2 regions of the Demequina pilifera genome follow, and region 1 is predicted to be linked to the other one. Evidence: predicted binding sites of a transcription regulator. Region 1 holds the regulator's gene; the other holds the start of a gene.
The links. The regulator HspR, encoded in region 1, represses chaperone genes until heat shock. The targets are predictions, from matches to a motif close to AAGTTGAGTCNNNNNGACTCAACTT.

Region 1 (10,633 bases):
AGGGCTGCGGCACCCGCGATGAGCAGTGCGAGTGCTCCTCCCAGCGCGCCACCGGGGGAGAGCGCGACTCCCGATTCGGCAAGGATCGGCGTCTGGTCTTCGACCGCCTCGTCGACCACTTCATCCACGATCTCGTCGTCAGTGCCATCGACGTCGGGGGCCGGAGTCTCCTCAGCGGGAACGGCGGTGAACAGCAGCACGCCCGCGAACGGAGCGAAGTCGGTGCCCCACGCCACGGTGCCGTCGCCTAGGACGTCCGGAGTGAACGTGTTCGACGTGGAGTCGTAGAGCGCCGCGAGTGTGACGGGTTGCCCGTCGAGCCCGATCACGGGGTTCGCCTGAGGCTCCCCGACCACCAGCTCGCCGAGGTTCACGGTCTGGTTGCGGTAGTCGACCTCCGCGCCGATCCCGGCGAGTGGGCTGATGTCCGCGATGCGGTTGCCCTCGACCCTCAGGTAGATGAGGTCTTGCAGCGCCGACAGCGGGCTCACGTCGGAGACCGAGTTCTGCGCCAGCCCCAGATCGCGCAGCGTGGTCAGCCCGGCGAGCGGGCTCACATCGACGACCTCGTTGGAGTCGAGGTTCAACTCCTCGATGACCGGCAGGGATGCGAGGGGGCTGACGTCGGATACGGCGTTGTCGAACAGGCTCAGGCGTTCGAGCGATGCCAGATCCTCCAGGGGCGACACATCGGTGATGCTGTTGCTGTACAGCGACAGCCACACCAGGTTGGTCAGGCCATCGAGAGGCGTCAGGTCCTCGATGTCGTTCAGTTGGATCAGCAGCGTCTCCAGACCCGTGAGGTTCTCGAGAGGGGTGATGTCGGTGATGTCGTTGCTGCTCAGGCTCGCCGAGGTCAGCCCCGTGAAGGCCTCCAGGCCCGTGAGGTCGACCACGCCAGCGTTCAGGCAGACGATGGTGTCCACACCGGCGGCCTGAGTGTGCGTGATCGTGTCGGTGGGGGCCTGGCCGAGCGCGTTGTTCACGCACTCGCGCAGCGCATCGTCCGGCATAGCGACCGTGGTGTCTGCGTTGAAGCTCAGCGTGCCGGAGAAGTCGCCGCTGCCGCCGTTCCAATCGACGGTGCCGGGCCCCGCAGTATCGGGCGTGAAGGTGTCGGTGCCGGCGTCGTACAGAGAGTCGAGAGGCACGGGCGAGCCGTCGAAGCCGACCACCACATTGGGGACCGCCGCACCGACGGCCACGTCGCCCACGTCGACTGCCTGGTCATGGACGTCGACGTCAGTGAGCGCCCCGAGCCCCCCGAGGACGCTGGCGTCGCTGATGCGGTTGCCTTCGAGCGTCAGGTCGGTCAGCGCCGACATGCCGGACAGTGGTGTCAGGTCGGAGATCTGGTTGTTCTGCAGTCGCAGCGTCTCGAGAGTGGTCAGGTTCTGGAGCGGTGCCACGTCGGTGATCTGGTTGTTCTGCAGGTACAGCCGCTCCAACGCCACGAGGTCGTCCAGTGGCGCGAGGTCGGTGATGTCGTTGTCGGACAGGCCGAGATCCGTGAGCGCGGTGAGATTCTCAAGCGCACTGAGATCGGTGATGTCGTTGTACTGCGCCCGCAGGGTGTGCAGCGCCGTCATGTTCTCGACCGCACTGAGATCGTCGATGTCGTTGTAGTAGATGCCCAGCAGCTCGAGTGACGTGAGATTGCTGAGTGGCCCGATGTCCGTGATCCCATTCATGAACAGCGACAGGTTGGTGAGCGAGGTGAGCCCCGCGAGCGGGCTGACGTCGACGATGTCGTTCCCGTGGATCCTCAGCTGCTCGAGCCCTGTGAGGGAGGCGAGCGGACTCACGTCGACCAGCACGGACGCGTTCTGAATGTCGAGGCTCGTGAGCGTGGTGAGTCCGGAGAGCGGACCGACGTCGGTGATGGGGTTGCTGTTGAGAGTCAAGGTCTGGAGGCTCGGCAGGTTCTCCAGGGGAGTGAGATCGTCGATGTCGTTGTTGCTGAGGTTCAGCGAGGTCGCGCCCGTGAGGAACTCGAGTCCGGTCAGATCGCTCACGCCCTCGTCGGTGCACGCCAGCGACGCGATCGTCGCGAACTCGCCTTCGGTCGCAGGGTGCGGGGGGCCTTCGCCCAGCTCATCGTTGATGCACGCCAGGAGCGCCGCGTCCGGGACGTTCACCTCGTCCCCCGGCGCCGCGTGCGCGGCGGGCGCAGCCGCGAGAATGCTCAGTGAGACGGCGGCGCCGATTGCGGCGGCCCTTCTGGCGCCGTGCCGTCGATCTGGCCGCCGTGATGGTCGTGTGGCGAAGGTCAACGCAGCTCCTCGTGTCGCGTGGTGGCATGGGTTCACACCGGACTGTGACAGGGTGCGCTCACACGGCGCTCACACCTCAGGCCGCGACGAGCCGGCTCTCCACCTGCTCGAGCCACGCGGGGGCGTCGATGCGCCGGCACAGCGCGGCCGCATCGTGGAAGTGGCGGGCGGAAGCGTCCACGTCCCCCGCCTGCCGCGCCAGCACGCCGAGCTGGAGGTCGACCGGTCCGGCGTCGATGGTGCCGTTGTTCGCCACCAGGCCGGCGTGAGGAAGGAGGGCGCGGTAGAGATCGGCGGCCGTCGCGGGGTCGCCCACCACTTCGCAGGTCATGCTCAGGTAGCACATGCCATTGAGCCACAGCATGTCCTGAGGGAGCTGGGAGAAGGACCGCCCGGCGAAGTCGTGGAGGATCGCCGCGGCGTCGTCGAGGGCGTCGGTTCGCACCAGCGTCAGTGCCAGGGCCGCCCTCCAGGCGGGAATCGCGCCGGCCATGCCGTCGACCTGCGCATGCACCTGATCGGCGATCTCCGGAAGGCGATTCTGCATCATCCGCAGGGTGAACAGCTGACCGGCGAACCACGTGAATGCGTCCGCCTGTTCCGTTCGCGTGCCGAACTCGTAGGTCTCTGCGATCAGCGCCTCGGCGGCATCCCACTGTCCCCTGACGACGAGCCGCATAGCGCTCCATGCGCTGGTGAGCCAACGCTGCGGCGGCTGGTTGAGGGCGATTGCGAGCTGAGACGCCTGGGTGAGGTGGCGATCGGAAGCGGAGAACTCACCGACGCGCATGGTCGATTGCGCCACGCACAGCGCTGCGCCCAGCCGCAGCCCGCGGTCGCCGCTGCGGCGAGCGAGGTCGAGCAGCCGCTCGGCGGTCAACACGCAGTTCACCGGTTCCTCGAAGAGTGCATAGGTCACCTGGAAGCGATACTTCAGCGCCAGGGCGAGCGCCGCCGTGTCGCCCGAGGACTCGGCCAGGGCGAGCGCGCTGGCGCTCGCGTCCAGGACATCGTCGCGGCTGGCGGGATCACGGACGTTCTCCGTCGCCCATGCGGCCAGCAGTTGAGCACGGATGGCGAGATCGTCCGGGTCGCACGAGGACAGCGCGGTTTCAATCCCGGCCAGCCGTTCGTGGTCGATCTCGGTGGTGCTCGACCACCACCCACGGCTATTGGCCAAGACCGCGGCCGTCAGCCTGTCCGGGTCCGCGAGCTCCGCGGCGAGACGCGCCGCCTCCAGCAGCGTCGACCTGAAGCCTGGTCGGGCGCTGTGGAGTTGAGCGCGCCCAAGGCCGATCAGCAGGTCGCACCGCTCGGCGCCTTCGCCCGGCCCGATGAGCGCGAGCGCATCGGTGAACGCCCTTTCGGCGACTGCGGGCGCACCTCGCTCGAGAGCGTCGACGCCGGCCGCACCCAGGCAGCGCGCCGCCTTGGTCGACGCGCGAGGGTCATCCGACATCCGATGGTGATGCGCGAGTTCGTGGAGCCGGTGGTGGCCGGGCCTGCTCTCGAGCACGTCCGCGATCTGAGTGTGAAGGCGGGCGCGCTCCATCGGAGGCATCGTCTCGTACAGCACGGTCCGCACGACGTCGTGGCTGAAGGCGAATCGGAGCCCGCCACTCTCGACAGGCGCGATGAGACGCGCCCGGATCATCGGATCGAGCGCGCGGTCCACGGCGTCCCGGTCCTGGTCGCAGACCCGCGCAAGGATCTCAGACTCGAACTCCGTCCCGATCACGGCCGCCCGTCGCAGCAGCGACTGCGTGCCATTCGGCAAGGCGCTCACGTGTGATTCGATGACGTCGCGCAGGCCGGGCGGCGTCTGCGGCACCTCCTGGAGTGAGGCGGGGGCGGCCGCCAGCAGTTGCCTCGCAAGCTCGACCACGAACAGCGGGTTTCCGCCCGATGCGGTCCGGACGTGGGCCTCGGCCCACGCCGGCAAGGGTGCGGGCTCGCCATGCCTGCCCACCTCGTGTGCGAGCAGCAGCCCGGTCTCGTGGTCGGTGAGCGTCTCCAACGGCACATGCGTGACGACGTCCGACTGCCGTAGGAGCTCCGGTAGGAGATCACGGGGCTCCCCCTGAGCGGCCGTGCTCGGAACGAGGTGGGGATCGCGCACAGTGACGATGATCAGCACATGAATGCCTCGGGGGCTGCGCATCAGGTGGTGGAGCAGCAGCATCGTCTGGTCGTCGGCCCACTGGAGGTCGTCGATGACCATGACGAGCGGTCGCTCCATTGCGCGAGCGGACAGCCAGGCCGCGACCGCATCCATCGAACGGTACTCAGCGTCTGCGCCCAGCGCCGTGGCGCCCGCCGCGCCCTCGGGGAAGACCTCCGCGAAGTCGGCGAGCACGCGCGTGAGCCCGGCAGCGTGCCGACGCATCTTCTCGTCGGCCCGTGCGTGCTCGTTCGTGAGAGACGCGCGCAGGATGTCCGCGAACGGCTCATACGGCGCGACGGAGTCCCGACTGCAGCGGCCGCTCAGCGACTGAGCGCCGGCGGCTCGCGCAAGCGACGCGAACTCGGCGGCCAGTCGGGTCTTTCCCACGCCGGGCTCACCGCTGAGGGTCACGACCCGCAGCCCGGCGTTGCTCTCGCGCCATGCCGATTCGACCAGCTGCAGCGCGTGGTCGCGGCCGACGAGCGATCCCTGGTCGGGGGCGCGCTCGACCCGGGGCCGTGCCGGAGGTGCGGGGGTTCCCGGATCCCCGGGAACCTCGCGACGGAGGATCGCGACGTGGAGGTCCGACAGGTCGGGCGAGGGCTCGGTTCCCAGCTCCTCGATGAAGGCCTCGCGGGCGGAGTGATACGTGGCCAGAGCCTCGCGATGGCGCTCCGCCTGATGCAGCGCGAGCATCAGCTGTCGCCAGCAGTGCTCCTGCAGCGGGTCCGCCTCGAGAGCCGTGCGCAGCTCTCCGATCACGGCCTCGCCTCGGTGGCACGCCAGCATCGCGTCGACACGGTGGGAGACGGCGCTGCGCCGCCTCTCCTCCAGCTGCAGCGCGAACGGACGCAGCCCAGTGACCGTGGCCAGGTCCCCGAGCGCGGGGCCGCGCCAGAGTGCGAGGGCCTCGTCGAGACGCGCCACCGCATCCTCGCCGCGACCCTGATCGAGCAGCGCCCGGCCGTGCTCGCTCGCCTTCAGGAACGCGCGCGCGTCAGTCGCGACGCTGTCGCGCGCCAGGCGATAGCCCGCACCATCGACGAACTCGACGTCCGCGGCGATCGTCGCGCGCAGTCGCGACACATGAGCCTGAACGGCGTGCGCGGTGTCGCGCGGAGGGTCGCCCCTCCACAGATCGTCGGCGAGCGCTTCGACGGAGACCGCGCGGCCGTCATTCAGCACAAGCCGTGCCAGGAGCGCCCGCTGCTTGCCGCCCCGCACTGGGCATTCGTGCTCGCCTACCAGCACCCGCATCGGCCCCAGCAGGAGGACGTCGGGCGTGACGCGGCGATCCGGTGAGACGCTCATCAGTCCTCGAAATCTATAGGTTGGGTGGCCGCAACTCAACCCCCAGCCGGGGCGCGCCGGTTCTCGCGGCCGCGGGCCGCGTGCGCGAGGTGCCGGCACTGCGCGAGGGGACGGTGAGGTACGCGAAGGCGCTCCCGGCGCCACGACCCGACGCGACCGCGTCGCTTGCGTGGACAGCGAGTCGGCCGTTCAGACGGTCCTGGGTGGCGGGGTCAGTCCTGACTCTCGCGGTTCACGGAGCGCCACAGCACCAAGGAGCGCCCCTCGTCCCGCCGCGCGCGATGACCGCGCTCGACGATCACGACAGAGCCCGTGGGCCCGGAGGCGAAGATGCGCGAACCCGTGTCGGCGCGCGGTCGCAGCTTCTCGACCTCGGCCTCCAAGCGGTCGACCCGCTTCTGGAGCGCCAGGATGCGTTTGATGCCTTCGAGGTTGATGCCCTCGTCCTGGCTCATTCGCTGGATCTGGCGCAGGGTCGCGACGTCTCGCAGGGAGTAGCGACGGCCGCCCCCGGGGCGTCGCCTGGGGATCACCAGGCCCAGTCGGTCGTACTGGCGCAGCGTCTGGGCGTGCATGCTCGCGAGTTCGGCGGCCGCGGAGATCTGGAAGACGGGCTCGTCGACGTCTGGCTTGTCCACGGCGCCTCCCTCCTTGGCCGCACCTGCGGTGCGATCAATCTATCGCCGATGCGCGCATCGGCCGTCCTACTTCGCCGCGTCCCGGTACAGGTCCTTGCGCGGGTCGTCCTGGGCGGTCTCCAGGGCGAAGGCCTGGAGGATCTCCTTGGCCTTGCGGCCCAGCTTGCTCGGCACCGCGACCTCGATGGTCGCGAGCAGGTCCCCCACGCCGTCCTTGGCCTGGAGCCCGCGGCCCTTGACGCGCAGCGTCTTTCCGCTGGGCGTGCCGGCGGCGACCTTGACCTTGACGCGGGTGCCGTCGAGGGTGGGCACCTCGACGGTCGCGCCGAGAGAGGCCTCGTCGAACGTGACGGGCACTTTCACGCGCAGGTTGCGGCCCTCGGCGGTGAACACCGGGTGCTTGGAGACGCGGACCGTGAGGATCAGGTCGCCCGCCGGTCCGCCGCTCTGACCTGGCCGACCCTTGCCGCGCAGGCGGATCTTCTGACCGTCTCGCACTCCTACCGGAAGACGAGTGGTGATGTCTCCGGTGGTGGTGCGCAGCGTGATGGTGGCACCCTCCGCAGCCTGGCGGAACGTCACCTCCGTCGTCGCGGCGATGTCCGTGCCCTTGACCGGCCCTCGCTGGAATCCGCCCCCGAAGAGGTTGCCCAGCATGTCCTCGAAGCCCTGAGCCCGGTACTGCTGGCCGCCCGCTCCGCCGGCGCCACCCGGACCACCGGCTCCACCGCCGAACATGCCCGAGAACACGTCCTCGAATCCGGCCCCTCCGGCGCCTCCGGCCTGGAAGCGGGGTCCGCCGCCGCCCATCGCCCGCACGGCGTCATACTGCTGGCGCTGCTTGGGGTCGGACAGCACGCCGTAGGCCTCGCCCACTTCCTTGAAGCGGTTCTCCGACGCCGTGTCCCCAGGGTGGCGGTCCGGGTGGAGATCGCGGGCGAGCTTGCGGTACGCCTTCTTGATCTGCTCCGGGCTGGCGTCTTTGGGGACGCCCAGCGCCGAATAGAAGTCCTTGCTGAACCAGTCCTGACTCGTCACTGCACGCCTCCTCTCGCCTGGTGTCGGTGGGTTACTCGGGCTGCGCGACGATCACGCGTGCGGCGCGCACCACGCGATCGCCGATCCGGTGACCGGGCTGGGCCACGTGCTGAATCGTGGGGACCTCGACCTCGGTCGACGGCTGAGACATCAGCGCCTCGTGGAGCTGGGGGTCGAACTCCTCCCCGGCCTCGCCATAGGACGACCACCCGAACCGGGCGAGCGCCTCCTCGAGCTTGGCGGCGATGGCCTTGAACGGGCCCTCGTCGAGGTCGCCGTGCTCGCGCGCACCCGCGATGTCGTCCAGCGCGGGGATCAGCGCCTCCACCATCTTCGCGGCGGCCACGTCCCCCGCGACCTCGCGGTCGCGGTCCACGCGCTTGCGGTAGTTGACGTACTCGGCCTGCAGCCGCTGCAGGTCGGCGAGGTGCGCCGCGGCCATCTGCTGGGCGCGGTCGATCGCATCGGCTGCGTCCTGCTCGTCCTTGTCGGCGTCGCCGCCTTGGGTGTCGTAGTCGGCAGCGGCGTCGTTCACGATCGCCTCAGCCTGGGCCAGCGAATCGTTGTCGTCGCCGTTCTCGGGCTCCGGGTTCTCGTCCGGGTTGTCGTCGGGCTTCTGATTATCGTCTGTCATGTGAGCCTCCGTGAGCGGCCGCGGCGACGGATGCGGGAGTGGCCCGCATCCGTCGCTTGGCGTCGCTACTTCTTGTCGTCCTCGTCGTCGACGATCTCGGCGTCAACCACATCGTCGTCGGACTCGGGAGCGGACTCCTGCCCGTCGCCGGTCGGTGTGCCTTCGGCGCCCTCGGCCCCGTCCGCACCCTCGGCCTGCTCGGCCGCGTAGACGGCCTCGCCGATCTTCTGTGCCTTCTCGACCAGGACATCGTGCTTGGCCTTGATGTCCTCGGCGTCGTCGCCCTCGAGCGCCGTCTTGACGTCGGCGATCGCGGTCTTGACCTCCTCGGCCGTCTCGGCCGGGACTTTGTCCTCGTTCTCGGAGAGGATCTTCTCCGTCGAGTACGCGAAGGTCTCGGCGTTGTTGCGGGTCTCCGCCTCCTCGCGACGCTTCTTGTCCTCGTCCGCGTGCTCCTCCGCGTCCTTGACCATCTGCTCGATGTCTTCCTTCGACAGGGCCGAGCCGCCGGTCACCGTGATCGACTGCTCCTTGCCGGTGCCGCGGTCCTTCGCGCCCACGTGCACGATGCCGTTGGCGTCGATGTCGAACGTGACCTCGATCTGGGGAACGCCGCGCGGGGCCGGCGCGATGCCGCCCAGCTCGAACGTGCCGAGCATCTTGTTGTCGCGGGCGAACTGGCGCTCACCCTGGTAGACCTGCACGAGCACCGACGGCTGGTTGTCCTCGGCGGTCGAGAAGACCTCGGACGACTTGGTGGGGATCGCGGTGTTGCGCTCGATCAGCGTGGTCATCACGCCGCCCTTGGTCTCGATGCCGAGGCTCAGGGGGGTGACGTCGATGAGCAGCACGTCCTTGCGCTCACCGGAGATGACGCCGGCCTGCAGCGCGGCACCCACGGCGACGACCTCGTCGGGGTTGACGCCCTTGTTGGCCTCCTGGCCACCGGTCAGCTCCTTGACGACGTCGGAGACCGCGGGCATGCGGGTCGAGCCGCCCACGAGCACCACGTGGTCGATGTCGGACAGCTTGATGCCGGCGTCCTTGATGACCTGCTCGAAGGGCGCCTTGGTGCGCTCGATGAGGTCCTGAGTCATCTGCTGGAACTGCGCGCGGGTGAGGCGGGTGTCCAGGTGGACGGGTCCGTTCTCGCCGATCGACAGGTACTGGAGCGAGATGTTGGTGCTGGTCGCGCTCGACAGCTCCTTCTTGGCCTGCTCTGCGGCCTCGCGCAGGCGCTGCACCGCGGACTTGTCCTTGGCGAGGTCGACGCCCTCGGAGTTCTTGACCTCCTTGATGAGGTGGTCGACGACCCTCTGGTCCCAGTCGTCGCCGCCGAGGCGGTTGTCGCCGGCGGTCGCGCGGACCTGAATGGTCGAGAACTCGTCCTCGTCCTTGCCGACCTCGAGCAGGGACACGTCGAACGTGCCGCCACCCAGGTCGAAGACCAGGATGAGCTCGTCCTCCTTGCCGCGGTCCAGCCCGTAGGCGAGCGCGGCGGCGGTGGGCTCGTTGACGATGCGCTGGACCTTGAGGCCCGCGATCTCGCCGGCGTCCTTGGTCGCCTGGCGCTCGGCGTCGTTGAAGTAGGCGGGGACCGTGATGACGGCCTCGGTGACCTTCTCGCCCAGGTACTCCTCCGCGTCGCGCTTGAGCTTGCCGAGGATGCGCGCGGAGATCTCCTGCGCGTTGTACTTCTTGTCGTCGATCTCGGTCGACCAGTCGGTGCCCATGTGGCGCTTGACGGACGCGATGGTGCGGTCCACGTTGGTGACGGCCTGGCGCTTGGCGATCTCGCCCACCAGCACCTCGCCGGTCTTCGAGAACGCGACCACTGACGGGGTGGTGCGAGCGCCCTCGGCGTTCGCGATGACGGTGGGCTCGCCGCCCTCCAGGACGGTCACCACGGAGTTCGTGGTGCCCAGGTCGATGCCTACTGCTCGTGACATTGCTGTCCTCCTTCTTCTGCGGCCTCTCCGACCGCGACGTCTGCCGGCCCGTAACTTGAGCCGCCTACGCTCAAGTATCCACGTCAGGGAAAGCCTGTCAAGCCGACGGCGCCAAAGTTGAGTCGAACCCGCTCAAGTCAGTGGCGACTCGCGCTGGTGCCACGCGACGCTCGACTGGCCGCGGTGGCCCCGAGTAGCGTCCCGATCATGACGACTCCCGCCGAGGCCGCAGCTCACTTCGCCGCCAAGCTCGCCTTCGAGACCGATCCGTCGGACGTGCACGCGGCGCTCGAGGCGCGCGACCCGTCCCTGGTGCTCGTCGACACGCGCGACCAGGTCGCCTGGGACCAGGGGCACGCCCATGGGGCCCTCCACATCCCCAAGGCGCAGCTCGCCGCGAAGATTCCCGAGGTGGCCGGTCCCGACAGCGGGATCGTCGTCTACTGCTGGGGCCCGGGGTGCAACGGCGCGACGCGGGCCGGGCTCCTGATCAGCGAACTCGGCTACGCGGTCAAGGAGATGATCGGCGGCTTCGAGTACTGGGCGCGCGAGGGGCTCCCGGTGGACCGCGTGATCGAGGTCGAGGGCCGGCGGGTCGACGTCGACGCGACCCAGGCGCCCGACCC
Region 2 (10,633 bases), on a different contig from region 1:
CGGGAGAGGGCAACAAGAAGCTGTCCAAGCGAGCGCCCGAGTCCAACCTGTTCCTGCACCGCGACCGCGGCTTCACCCGCGAGGGGCTGCTGAACTATCTGTCGCTGCTGGGCTGGAGCATCGGCCCCGATCGCGACGTGTTCACGCCCGACGAGTTGGTGGCGGCGTTCGACATCCGCGACGTCAACCCCAACCCCGCGCGGTTCGACCTCAAGAAGGCGGAGGCGATCAACGCGGAGCACATCCGCATGCTGCCCGTGGGGGATTTCGTGTCCCGCCTGGTGCCGTACCTGCACGCCAGCGGCCACGTCTCCACCGCGGACACCCGCGAGCTCCAGCCCCACGAGGAGCAGATCCTCGCCGAGGCCGCGCCGCTGGTGCAGACCCGCATGACGCTGCTCGGGGAGGCGGCCGGCATGCTCGGGTTCCTCTTCGTCGGCGACGATGAGCTGCCGCACGACGAGGCCGCCCTCGGCAAGCTTCCGGAGAACGCCGCCGAGGTGCTCGACGCCGCGATCGGCGTGATCGAGGGGCTCGAGGAGTTCGGGGCGCAGGCGCAGCAGGAGGCGTTGCAGGCCGTGCTCGTGGAGCAGATGGGGATCAAGCCGCGCTTCGCGTACGGCCCCCTGCGCGTCGCGATCACCGGCCGGCTCGTGTCGCCGCCGCTGTTCGAGTCCATGGAGATCCTCGGGAAGGACCACGCACTGGCCCGACTGCGCCGGCTGCGCTCGACGCTGTAGGGACGTGGGCGAGCGCGGGGCCGATCCGGCCGTGAGGCTGGGCGTGTGGGCCAAGCCCACCCTTGTGGGCGAACGCGTCACGCTTCGCCCGTACCGTGCTGACGACGCGGACGCGGTGTGGGAGATGCTGAGCGACCCGGTGGGTCGCGAGCTGACAGCGACCACAGCCACGTTCGATCGAGACCAGATCGACGCGTGGGTGGCGTCTCGCGCCGATGCTCCCGAGCGTCTCGATCTCTCGATCATCGACAATGCGACTGGCGAGTGGGCGGGGGAGGCGGTGCTCAACGAGCCGAGATCGGGCCCGCTCGGGACTGCGATGAGCGCGAACTTCCGCATCTCATTGCGCGGTCCCGCGTGGTTCGGCCGCGGCCTCGGCACCGAGGCGACCCGCCTGGTCGTGGCGCACGCCTTCACGAGCATCGGCCTCACGCAGGTCACCCTCGATGTGCTCGCGCGCAACCCTCGAGCAGTGCGTGCCTACGAGAGTGCGGGCTTCGTGGAGACGGGGCGACGGCTGGAGGACGGCGAGAAATGGATGGACATGGAGCTCACGCGCGACGCATGGACGACGGCGCAGGGGGCCGCATGATCCGCGGCCTGCTGCTGGACGTCGACGACACCCTCGTCGACACGCGCGGCGCGTTCCGGCACGCGTTGGTGCGCGTGGCCGAGGAGCACCTGGCTGACGGGATCGACCCTGAGGAGCTGGTGCAGTTCTGGCGCGCCGACGGCTCCGGCTGGTACCGGGCCCACACGCGCGGCGAGCTGACCCACCGCGAGCAGCGTCAGCGGCGCGCGAACGAGCTGCACGCCGAGTTCGGCGGCGATCCCATGGACGACGACGCCTATGACATCTGGGACCAGGGCTTCGAGACGTACTTCCGCGAGGGATGGCGCGCATTCGAGGACGCCGTCCCCTTCCTCGACTCGCTTGACGGGGCCGGCATCCCGTACGGAGCCGTGACCAATGCCGAGTCGGGCTATCAGCGGCTCAAGCTCGCGGCATGCGGTCTCGAGCGCGTAGACGTGTTCGTCGGAGTCGATCTGTTCGGCGTGGGAAAGCCCGATTCCCGCGTCTTTCTCGAGGGAGTGCACCGGTTGGGCCTCGAGCCGGGTGAGGTCGCCTACGTAGGCGACGAGCCGGACATCGATGCCGGCGCTGCGGCCGATGCGGGCCTCACCGGGGTATGGCTTGACCGCCCGGGTGCGCGTCGGGGTACGGCGGAGGAGTCGCGGCCCCTCGCCGGGCGAGTGGTGACCGTCGCTGGACTGGACGAGGTGCTCGCGTCACTACGGTGAACCTATGAGCATCGACGTCGAGCCGCCGCGCCGTTCACGCGTGTCGCGACTCTCGGCGCACGGGTTCAAGCGTGCGGCGGCGGTCGCGGCCGTGGTGGTGCTGGCGCTCGCCGTGATCGCGGCGATCGTGTGGTGGGTGCTGCAGGACGAGGGCGAGGAGGCCCCGGATCCGGCCCCCACCCCCACCCCGTCCGTGACGGATGGCGCCGGGCCCACCGCCGCTCAGGAGACGGCGCTGCTCTATTACGACTGGCTGCGCTGGCGCCACGTCGCGGACTGCTTCACTGAGGCCGGCTTCCCCCGCGAACCGTTCCTGCGCTACGAGCTCGATCGGGTGCCGAGGGTCGCGGGGTTTCTCGGTGTCGAGGCGGCGACCGACGACGTCTCTCTTCCCAGCCCGGACCTGCGGTGGGCGGCGGAGCACGGCCCCGGCGGGCCGAGCTCACCACCGGCGCGGCGCCTCACCGAGCCGGGCTCCCCGGACAGCTGCCTGCCCGATGCGCCCGCGCTGCAGCGGCCAGGCGGGTCGGACAACGAATCCCTCGTGGACGAGGCACGATCCGACCAGGCCTTTCTGGACGCGCTCGCGGAGTACGCATGGCTGGCCGAGAACCCCGCTCCCGTCGCGCTGGCCGTGGCGAGGGTGCAGGACGTGTTCGAGGAGACCACGATGGACCCTGCGGCGCAGCGCCGATGGAGCGAGCGGCTCGAACGCGTCACTGCGACTCTTGACGACCAGTGGGTCCTGATCGCGAGCGACGCGACGGACCAGTACGCGCACGCTGCGGGGCTCGGCGTCGAGGGAGACGTGATCATCGTGCGGGTGTCCGGCCAGGACGCGGATCTCGCCAACTCGTGGAATCGCAACTGGGACCAGTCGTGCGGCGAGATCACCGTGAGCGTCGGCGCCGACGGGCCGTTCGACGCATCCTCGTTGCGGTCCGCGTGCGAAGCGGCGGCCGCGGACTGACCCCATGCCTCATCGAGTGTCGCGGCGGAGGCCCTGCGGCGCCGGATACGGTGAGGGCATGAGGACGAACGGACCCCGCATACCCCTGCACCCGGTGGCGGTCGCCTGATGCGGATCTGCTTTGTCGCGGACGAGAGCATCTACCGTCCCGCGGGGGTCCAGTACTACGTCCTCGACCTGGCCGTGTGGCTCATCGACCGGGGCCACGACGTCACGGTGCTGCACTCGGCTAACGCGGACGTGCCCCAGCGCGACATCGATCCGCGCATCCGCGTGGTCGAGATCGCCAAAGGCGTCGAGGTGCCGTTCTTCGCTCCCAATGGCGGGGTCTCGGTCTTCCCGGGCGCGGCGTCTCGCGCGATCGTTCGCGACGAGCTCGAACGAGGCGACTTCGACGTCGTGCACTTCCAGTACCCCTTCTCGCCGCTGGTGTCCGGCGTGGTCATCCGGCAGCTGCGGCATCTGGAGCGCCGCACGGGCAGACGGCCGCGGGCCGTGGCGACCCTTCATGTGTACGTCGAGGAGCACAAGGTGCGCATCGCGGCCAACCGGGTGCTCGCTGCGGTGCAGCGGCGCAGCATCCGCCGGCTCGACGCGGTGGTGGACACCGGAACTCCCACGGCTCACTACAGCGAGAAGTACCTGGGGCGCACGAGCGTGCACATCCCCATCGGCATCCCGGCGCCGGCCACCGTCGCGCCGCCTCGCTCTGGCCAGCCACGGCGGGTGCTCTTCCTGGGCCGACTACAGGAGCGCAAGGGCGTGCTGCAGTTCATCGACGCGCTGTCGAAGGTCCGACCCCGCGAACTCGTGTCGCAGGCGCGCGTCACGATCGCCGGCGACGGGCGCGAATGGGAGGCGGCTCACGAGGCGGTGAAGGAGGCCGGGCTCGACGTGGAGTTCGTCGGCGCAGTGAATGAGGAGAAGTCCGCGCTGTACGACGAGGCCGACCTCGCGGTGTTCCCCACCCTGTATGGCGAGACGTTCGGGATCGTGCTGCTCGAGGCGATGAGCCGGAGGGCGGTGTGCGTGGGCTACGCCAACGTGGGCTACGCGAGCACGATGGGTGAGCTCGCCTCGGACTACCTCGTCCCGCCGCACGACAGCGACGCTCTCGCGGCGCTCATCACTCGCGTGCTGACGATGAACGACCGCGAGCTGGAGGACTGCAAGGACCAGCAGCGCGCGTACTTCGACGCGCACTACGACATCGATGAGGTGTATCCGGCGCTGCTGGACGTGTACGCGGGGACCACCCCCGTCCGCGAGACCTAGCGCCAGCGACTCTCGGCCCGTCGGCGTATCGTCTTTTTGAGGGCGCGAAGAGGCGGGGTGAGAGGTGACTCAGGAGTACGTGGTCGTCGAAGACCCGCACGCCCCGCGTGAACGGCCGGATCGGGACGGCGCGACGTCGAGGCGCCGCGTCCGGGCGGCGCTCCTGACCGGTGCCGCGCTCGCGTTCGTCGCCATGGGCGCTGCCCTCGCGTGGCCCGACCGGGGGCCCGACCCCGTTCCCGAACCCGACGACCGCGCGGCCACAGCCGCGAGAATCACGGCCGTGGTCTACCAAGAGTGGCTCGATCGCAACGTCCTGGTGGAGTGCATGGAGGAGCGCGGGTTCCCCTACGAGGTGAGGATCGTGGATCACGCCGATTCGCTGGAGACCGTGGCGCAGTTCCTCGGGCTCGAGCCCTCGACGGCTCACCCCGACGCGCCCGTCCCTCTTCTGCGCCAACCCGATCTCTACCTGGGGAGGGGAGGGGCGGCGATGGCCGAGCGCACTCGCGGCGGCTCAGCGTGCACCATGCCGCCGCGCACCTCGGTGTCGACGCTCGATGACGAGGCGCTGGAGCGCGCGGTGGCGTCTGCCCGCGAGGACGAGCGGTTCCTCACCACCGTCGCCGAGCAGGTGTGGGTCGAGCAGCACCCCGCGCAGGTCACGCACGCGATCTCGCTGCTGCGCCAGGAAGGGGCGATCGCAGGCGAGGCCGGCCCGTGGAGCGAGGCGGTGGAGGCGGTCGCCGCAGTGGTGCAGGAACGGGCGGTGTGGGTGCCTGTCGTGACGGGGTCGGAGGAGTCGTTCGCGCAGGCGGTGGGGCTCACCGACGGCGGGGGAGCGGTGGCGGTGCGGGTAGGGGACGAGGCCGCCTCGCTCGACCGGGACAGCTACCTGACGCGCACGGACGCCATCGCCTGCGGCCCCGTGACCATCAGCGCAGGGGTGAAGAATCCGTGGGGAACCACGGAGGAGCTGGCGAACGTCATGGATGCACTGGGGCCCGCCTGCAACGCTCTCATCGGGGCCGGGATCGTCGAGGGTGAGAGCCTCGCGGACGTGTACTGGGACTGACGCGCGTGCATGCGAGGTCAGTTTTGTCCGGCGGCCCGGGCACGGTAGAGTGGTTCGTCGGCCGGGCTTCTTGCTCGGCTTTGTCTCGGCCCCGGTCGGGGCCGTTGGGGTATGGTGTAATTGGCAGCACGAGTGATTCTGGTTCATTTAGTCTAGGTTCGAGTCCTGGTACCCCAGCCAGAAGAAAAGGCCCGCTACGGCGGGCCTTTTCTCGTTTCCGGGTGAGTCACCAGATCGAATCTCCGCGGATGACCACGTCGGAACCGCCGTCGACGTACACCACCTGTCCGCACAGGTGAGTGTTCTCCTCCCCGGCGAGCCAGGCGAGCAGCGTGGCGACCGCGATGGGCTCCGCGAAGCCGTTCAGCGGCATGGGCACGCCCTTGGCGATCTGCTCACGGCCCTCCTCTGTCGCGAGAATGGGCTCGACCATGGGCGTGAGAATCACCCCGGGCGCGACCGCGTTGAGCGGGATCGATGCCCCGGCCCACTCGTCGGCGGCGGCGTTGCGCCGGATCCAGCGGGCGAACGCGACCTTGGTGGACGCGTAGATGAGCTGTCCGGTCTGCTCGTCCGCTGCGAGGGTCTCGGCCCGCGCCATGGCCGCGGGTTCGTCGCCCGCCAGCATGTGGTCCACGAGCTCGGTGTCGTGGTCCATCAGGCTCGCCATCGACCCCACTCCGACCGCGCGCGGGGCGGGGGACTCGGCGAGCAACGGTCGCAGGTTCTCGAGTGTGGCGATCATGCCGAAGTAGTTCACGGCCACGGTGGCGGCAACGGGCAGTGCGAGCCCCGCGACAGCGACGATCGCGTCGACGCCGCCGCCCGCGCGCTCCTTGACGGCTTCGGCCAGCCCCTCGCGGTCGTCGGCGCTGGTGAGATCCGCGGTGATGTCCGCATCGTGCAGGTCCACACCGATCACTGTGTGCCCGCGATCCTTCAGCAATTGAGCCGTCGACTCTCCAATGCCCGAGGCGGCTCCGGTCACTACATACGTGCGCGGCATGGCGCACCTCCCTTGACTCAGGGGGACCACTTCCAGGCTAGACCCGGTGGGCGGCGGCGGCAACGGGACGAGACGGCGCCGCCCGTCTACGCGGACATCAGCACCACCTGGTCGCCATCCCAGTCCGCGCGCACCTGGTCGCCTTCGCCGACGGTGCCGTCCACGATCTCCTTGGCGAGAGCGTTCAGCACGCGGGTCTGAATCAGCCGGCGCAGGGGCCGCGCGCCGAAGGCGGGGTCGAAGCCGTCGCGTGCGAGCGATTCGCGCAGGGCGTCGGTGACGGTGAGCGCGATGTCCTTCTGCGATGCGATCCGTGCGACGGCCTTCGCGAGCTCCGTCTCGACGATGTCGCCCATCGCGGAGGGGTCGATGCGGTCGAAGATCACCACGTCGTCCAGACGGTTGAGGAACTCGGGTCGGAAGGCCTTGCGGAGCACCGCGTGGAGGTCTGCCTCGAGAGCGTCCCGGTGGACGCCGTCCCATCCCAGGACGATGTCGCTGCCGAGGTTCGACGTCATGATGAGGATGGTGTTCGCGAAGTTCACCGTGCGTCCGCGGCCGTCCGTAAGTCGACCGTCATCGAGCACCTGCAGCAGCACGTTCCACACGTCCGGGTGGGCCTTCTCGACCTCGTCGAACAGCACGATGCTGTACGGACGGCGGCGCACCGCCTCGGTGAGCTGACCGCCCTGGTCGTAGCCTACGTAGCCGGGAGGCGCACCTATGAGGCGGCTCACCGCGTGGCTCTCCATGTACTCCGACATGTCGATGCGGACCATCGCGCGCTCATCGTCGAACAGCTGCTCGGCGAGGGCTCGCGCCAGCTCGGTCTTGCCCACACCCGTGGGGCCCAGAAAGAGGAACGAGCCGATGGGCCGGTGCTCGTCCGCGAGCCCCGCGCGGGCCCGCCTGATCGCATCGGCGACGCTCGCGATCGCCCGGTGCTGGCCGACCACGCGTTCGTGAAGGCGGTCCTCCAGCTGGCCGAGCTTGGACGATTCGTCGGTCAGCAGCTTCTCCACCGGCACGCCCGTCCACTTCGCCACGACGCTGGCGATGTCCTCGCCGGTCACCTCCTCACGGAGCATGCGCTCCTCGGGGGCGATCGACTCCAACTCAGCCCGCGCATCGGCCATCTCCTTGTCCGCCGCAGGGATCTCCCCGTAGCGGATGCGGCCGGCGCGCTCGAGCTCACCGTAGCGCTCGGCGCGCTCCAGGTCTCCGCGCAACGACTCGAGACGCTCGGTCGCGGAGGAGACGCGCACGATGAGGTCCTTCTCGCGCGCCCAGCGCATATTGAGCTCGTCCGACTCGGCCTTCAGGCGCGCGATGTCGTCATCGATCTCGTCGCGACGGGCACGTGCGGCGGGGGACTTGTCCTTCGCCACCTGCGTGCGCTCGATCTCGAGCTGCATGATGCGCCGGCGCGCGCGGTCGAGCTCGATCGGCATCGAGTCGAGCTGCATCTTCAGGGCGCTGGTGGCCTCGTCGATGAGGTCGACGGCCTTGTCGGGGAGGAATCGGTCGGAGATGTAGCGGTCCGACAGCCGGGCGGAGGCGACGATCGCCTCGTCGGTGATCTTCACCCCGTGGTGGACCTCGTACTTCTCCTGGAGGCCGCGCAGGATCGCGACCGTGTCCTCGATGGACGGCTCGCCCACGTAGACGGGCTGGAAGCGCCGTTCGAGCGCGGAGTCGGTCTCGATGTGCTCGCGGTACTCGCCGAGCGTGGTGGCGCCGATCATGCGCAGCTTGCCGCGGGCGAGCATCGGCTTGAGGATGTTGCCCGCGTCGACGCTGCCGTCCGCCTTGCCGGCCCCCACGATGGTGTGGAGCTCGTCGACGAACAGCAGGATGCGGCCCTCGGCCTGCTCGACCTCGGTGAGGATGGCCTTGAGTCGCTCCTCGAACTGCCCGCGATAGGCCGCGCCCGCGACGACGGAGCTCATGGCGATCTCGATCACGCGCCGGTCCTTGAGCGAGGACGGGACGTCGCCGGCGACGATGCGCTGAGCGAGGCCCTCGACTATCGCGGTCTTGCCCACGCCGGGCTCGCCGATGAGGACGGCGTTGTTCTTGGTACGGCGCGTGAGCACCTGCATGACGCGTCGAATCTCTTCGTCGCGGCCGATGACGGGGTCAAGCGCTCCCGACTCGGCGAGAGCCGTGAAGTCCTGGCCGAACTGCTCGAGGGCGCTCGGCTGTTGTTCCGTTTGAGGGGACTGCTCGTTGCTACTCATGGCGAACCTCCTGGTGTGACACTGCGTGAACTCGAACTTGAGTCTGATGGGCTCAAGTTTACATAACGGACACTTGCCGGGCAAGAGGAGCGGGGCCGATGCGGGGGAGGGGTCCCCCGCGGGAGCGGCGGCGGTCGTGGGGCTGGGCATCGTGCGTGCGTGCCGGGGCACGGTCGCGTGGGCAATCGAGGTGGCTCAGAGCGGGTCGACAGGGGTGCACAGACGCGATTGGCGCGACGGCCCAAACATGGGCTATCATCGTGACTCGCGTCCGCCGCTGGTTGGTGGATGGCTAGGGCCCCGTTGTGTAGCGGCCTAGCACGCCGCCCTCTCACGGCGGTAGCGCGGGTTCGAATCCCGTCGGGGCTACTTTTCTTTTCTACTCACAGTTCTTGTGAGGCTTTTCCGTGCAGCGGCTGCACCCGGTCCTGCACGACCACCCCTCCCCGTGCCGCGATCTTTGCGACAGGGACGGTGGAGCGCGATCATGGTCCTCGGACAATATTTTTCTGGTGCCCTCGCGGCAGCCCGCAAGGGCTCCGTATGGGCCTGGGTCTCGATCTATCGAGACCTCCACGGCCCCTTGCACGCGTACGTCCGCGGCTCGAGCGTCGACTCGTCTGACGACGACCTTCTCCCCGAGACTTTTCTGCGGATGGCGCGCGAGATCCATCGCTTCGAGGGAGACGAGGACGACTTTCGGGCATGGGCGTTCGAAATTACCCGCCACGCCGTCGAAGCGGAGTGGCGGGCATCGGGGAGCGCTCATGCCGCTACGGACTCCGTGCACGCCTCTGACCTGGCCGCGCGCCACTGCCTGACGTCCGACGGCCGTCTGCCGCTTGGGGACCTGTCCTTGGTCGAATTGAGGGCCGTCATTCGCGGACTCAGCATGGAGCGTTGCCCGCTCCCGTAAGCTCCGCGACGTCGTCGAGGGTCGCGAGTCGCGCCCGCCACTGATCGACGAGTGCGCGCGGGGGAGTGCCGCACGACGGGTCCTCGGCGGGACGCCGGGGACGCCTCGCCGCCACGAACCGATACACCGTGTCGCGTATGCCGCGCGGGAGGGCCCTCATCGCAGCGGCCGCGCGCCACGGCCAGCCGAGGCCTGCCGCCACCGCGGCGACCGCATCGGACCGTAACTGGGGACCCCGCGCCGTCGCCACCACAAGCGTCGAGGCCGCCACCTCGGGTGGCAACCCCATGGCGCTGAGCGCCGCGCGCCCCACGGGGCCGTCGCTGCCCGCGATGAGGAATCGCCGGTCGCCGTCGCGCCTGATCAACCACGCCACGAAGCCATTGCACAGGCCGCAGTCGCCGTCGAACACGACGATGGGGCGCGGCTGCGAAGGCATGCCGTCAGGGTAGGTCACTGCCCGGGATGCGGCTTGTCGGCGCGTGTCGCCCCACGACTGGTGGGTGCCGGGACCCCGTCATTTTGAGACGCGGCCAAAGACCTCGCGAGGTGCTCCCCCCAATGCATGGCCTTCTCCTCTTGGCCGCCGAGCAGGAGGGCCCCCGGCTCCGCGGAGCCGGTGACGAGCGCGACGGTGAAGGTGTGCGGCTCGTCGAGGGGCACGTACCCCAGGGAGCCCAGCCGGGCCAGGATCGCTCGCGCCGCTCCATGTCCGAGCGGGCCGCGGATGCCGGTCTCGAAGGCCGCGCAGTGAACGCTCGAGGGACCAAGATCCTCGAGCCACTGTCGGATCGAGGGGTGGCTGACATCGGCATGCAGGCCGGGTCGACCGTAGGTCTTTGCCATCGCGGACTTGCGCGAGGCCTCGGTCGGAAGGTTCATCGCGTGAACAGGGGCGCCCGCCACCACGAGTCGCGCGTGCGCGAGAACCGCCGGGGTGGCCTTGTCCGTGGGGAGTGCGACGGCGCCGTTCCCGAGTCCCCGCGCAATGGCCCGCGCGATGGCGGCGGTATTGCCCCACAGCGACTCGTATACGACGACGGCGTCCATATCCCCGGTATACACCTTGGGGCGTTGGGTAGTGACGGACCTAAGTCCCGACTGTCGCG

Region 2: a site for HspR is predicted at 8,643-8,667, ahead of ACNI14_RS00170 (ATP-dependent Clp protease ATP-binding subunit). Genes of this name have one in related genera too.

What each region holds. Positions count from the first base shown of each region.
Region 1 is NZ_JBMDTW010000003.1:283,522-294,154, reverse strand. Features, by position in the region: gene ACNI14_RS06640 (leucine-rich repeat domain-containing protein) at 1-2,138, opposite strand, end outside; gene ACNI14_RS06635 (ATP-binding protein) at 2,350-5,748, opposite strand; gene ACNI14_RS06630 (heat shock protein transcriptional repressor HspR) at 5,961-6,386, opposite strand; gene ACNI14_RS06625 (DnaJ C-terminal domain-containing protein) at 6,453-7,424, opposite strand; gene ACNI14_RS06620 (nucleotide exchange factor GrpE) at 7,456-8,058, opposite strand; gene dnaK (molecular chaperone DnaK) at 8,124-10,007, opposite strand; gene ACNI14_RS06610 (rhodanese-like domain-containing protein) at 10,215-10,633, shown strand, end outside.
Region 2 is NZ_JBMDTW010000001.1:45,265-55,897, reverse strand. Features, by position in the region: gene gltX (glutamate--tRNA ligase) at 1-740, shown strand, start outside; gene ACNI14_RS00205 (GNAT family N-acetyltransferase) at 745-1,332, shown strand; gene ACNI14_RS00200 (HAD family hydrolase) at 1,305-2,042, shown strand; gene ACNI14_RS00195 (hypothetical protein) at 2,047-3,012, shown strand; gene ACNI14_RS00190 (glycosyltransferase family 4 protein) at 3,121-4,287, shown strand; gene ACNI14_RS00185 (hypothetical protein) at 4,352-5,362, shown strand; tRNA gene ACNI14_RS00180 (tRNA-Gln) at 5,468-5,542, shown strand; gene ACNI14_RS00175 (SDR family oxidoreductase) at 5,589-6,368, opposite strand; gene ACNI14_RS00170 (ATP-dependent Clp protease ATP-binding subunit) at 6,455-8,608, opposite strand; tRNA gene ACNI14_RS00165 (tRNA-Glu) at 8,905-8,977, shown strand; gene ACNI14_RS00160 (sigma factor) at 9,096-9,524, shown strand; gene ACNI14_RS00155 (thiol-disulfide oxidoreductase DCC family protein) at 9,496-9,963, opposite strand; gene ACNI14_RS00150 (hypothetical protein) at 9,978-10,574, opposite strand.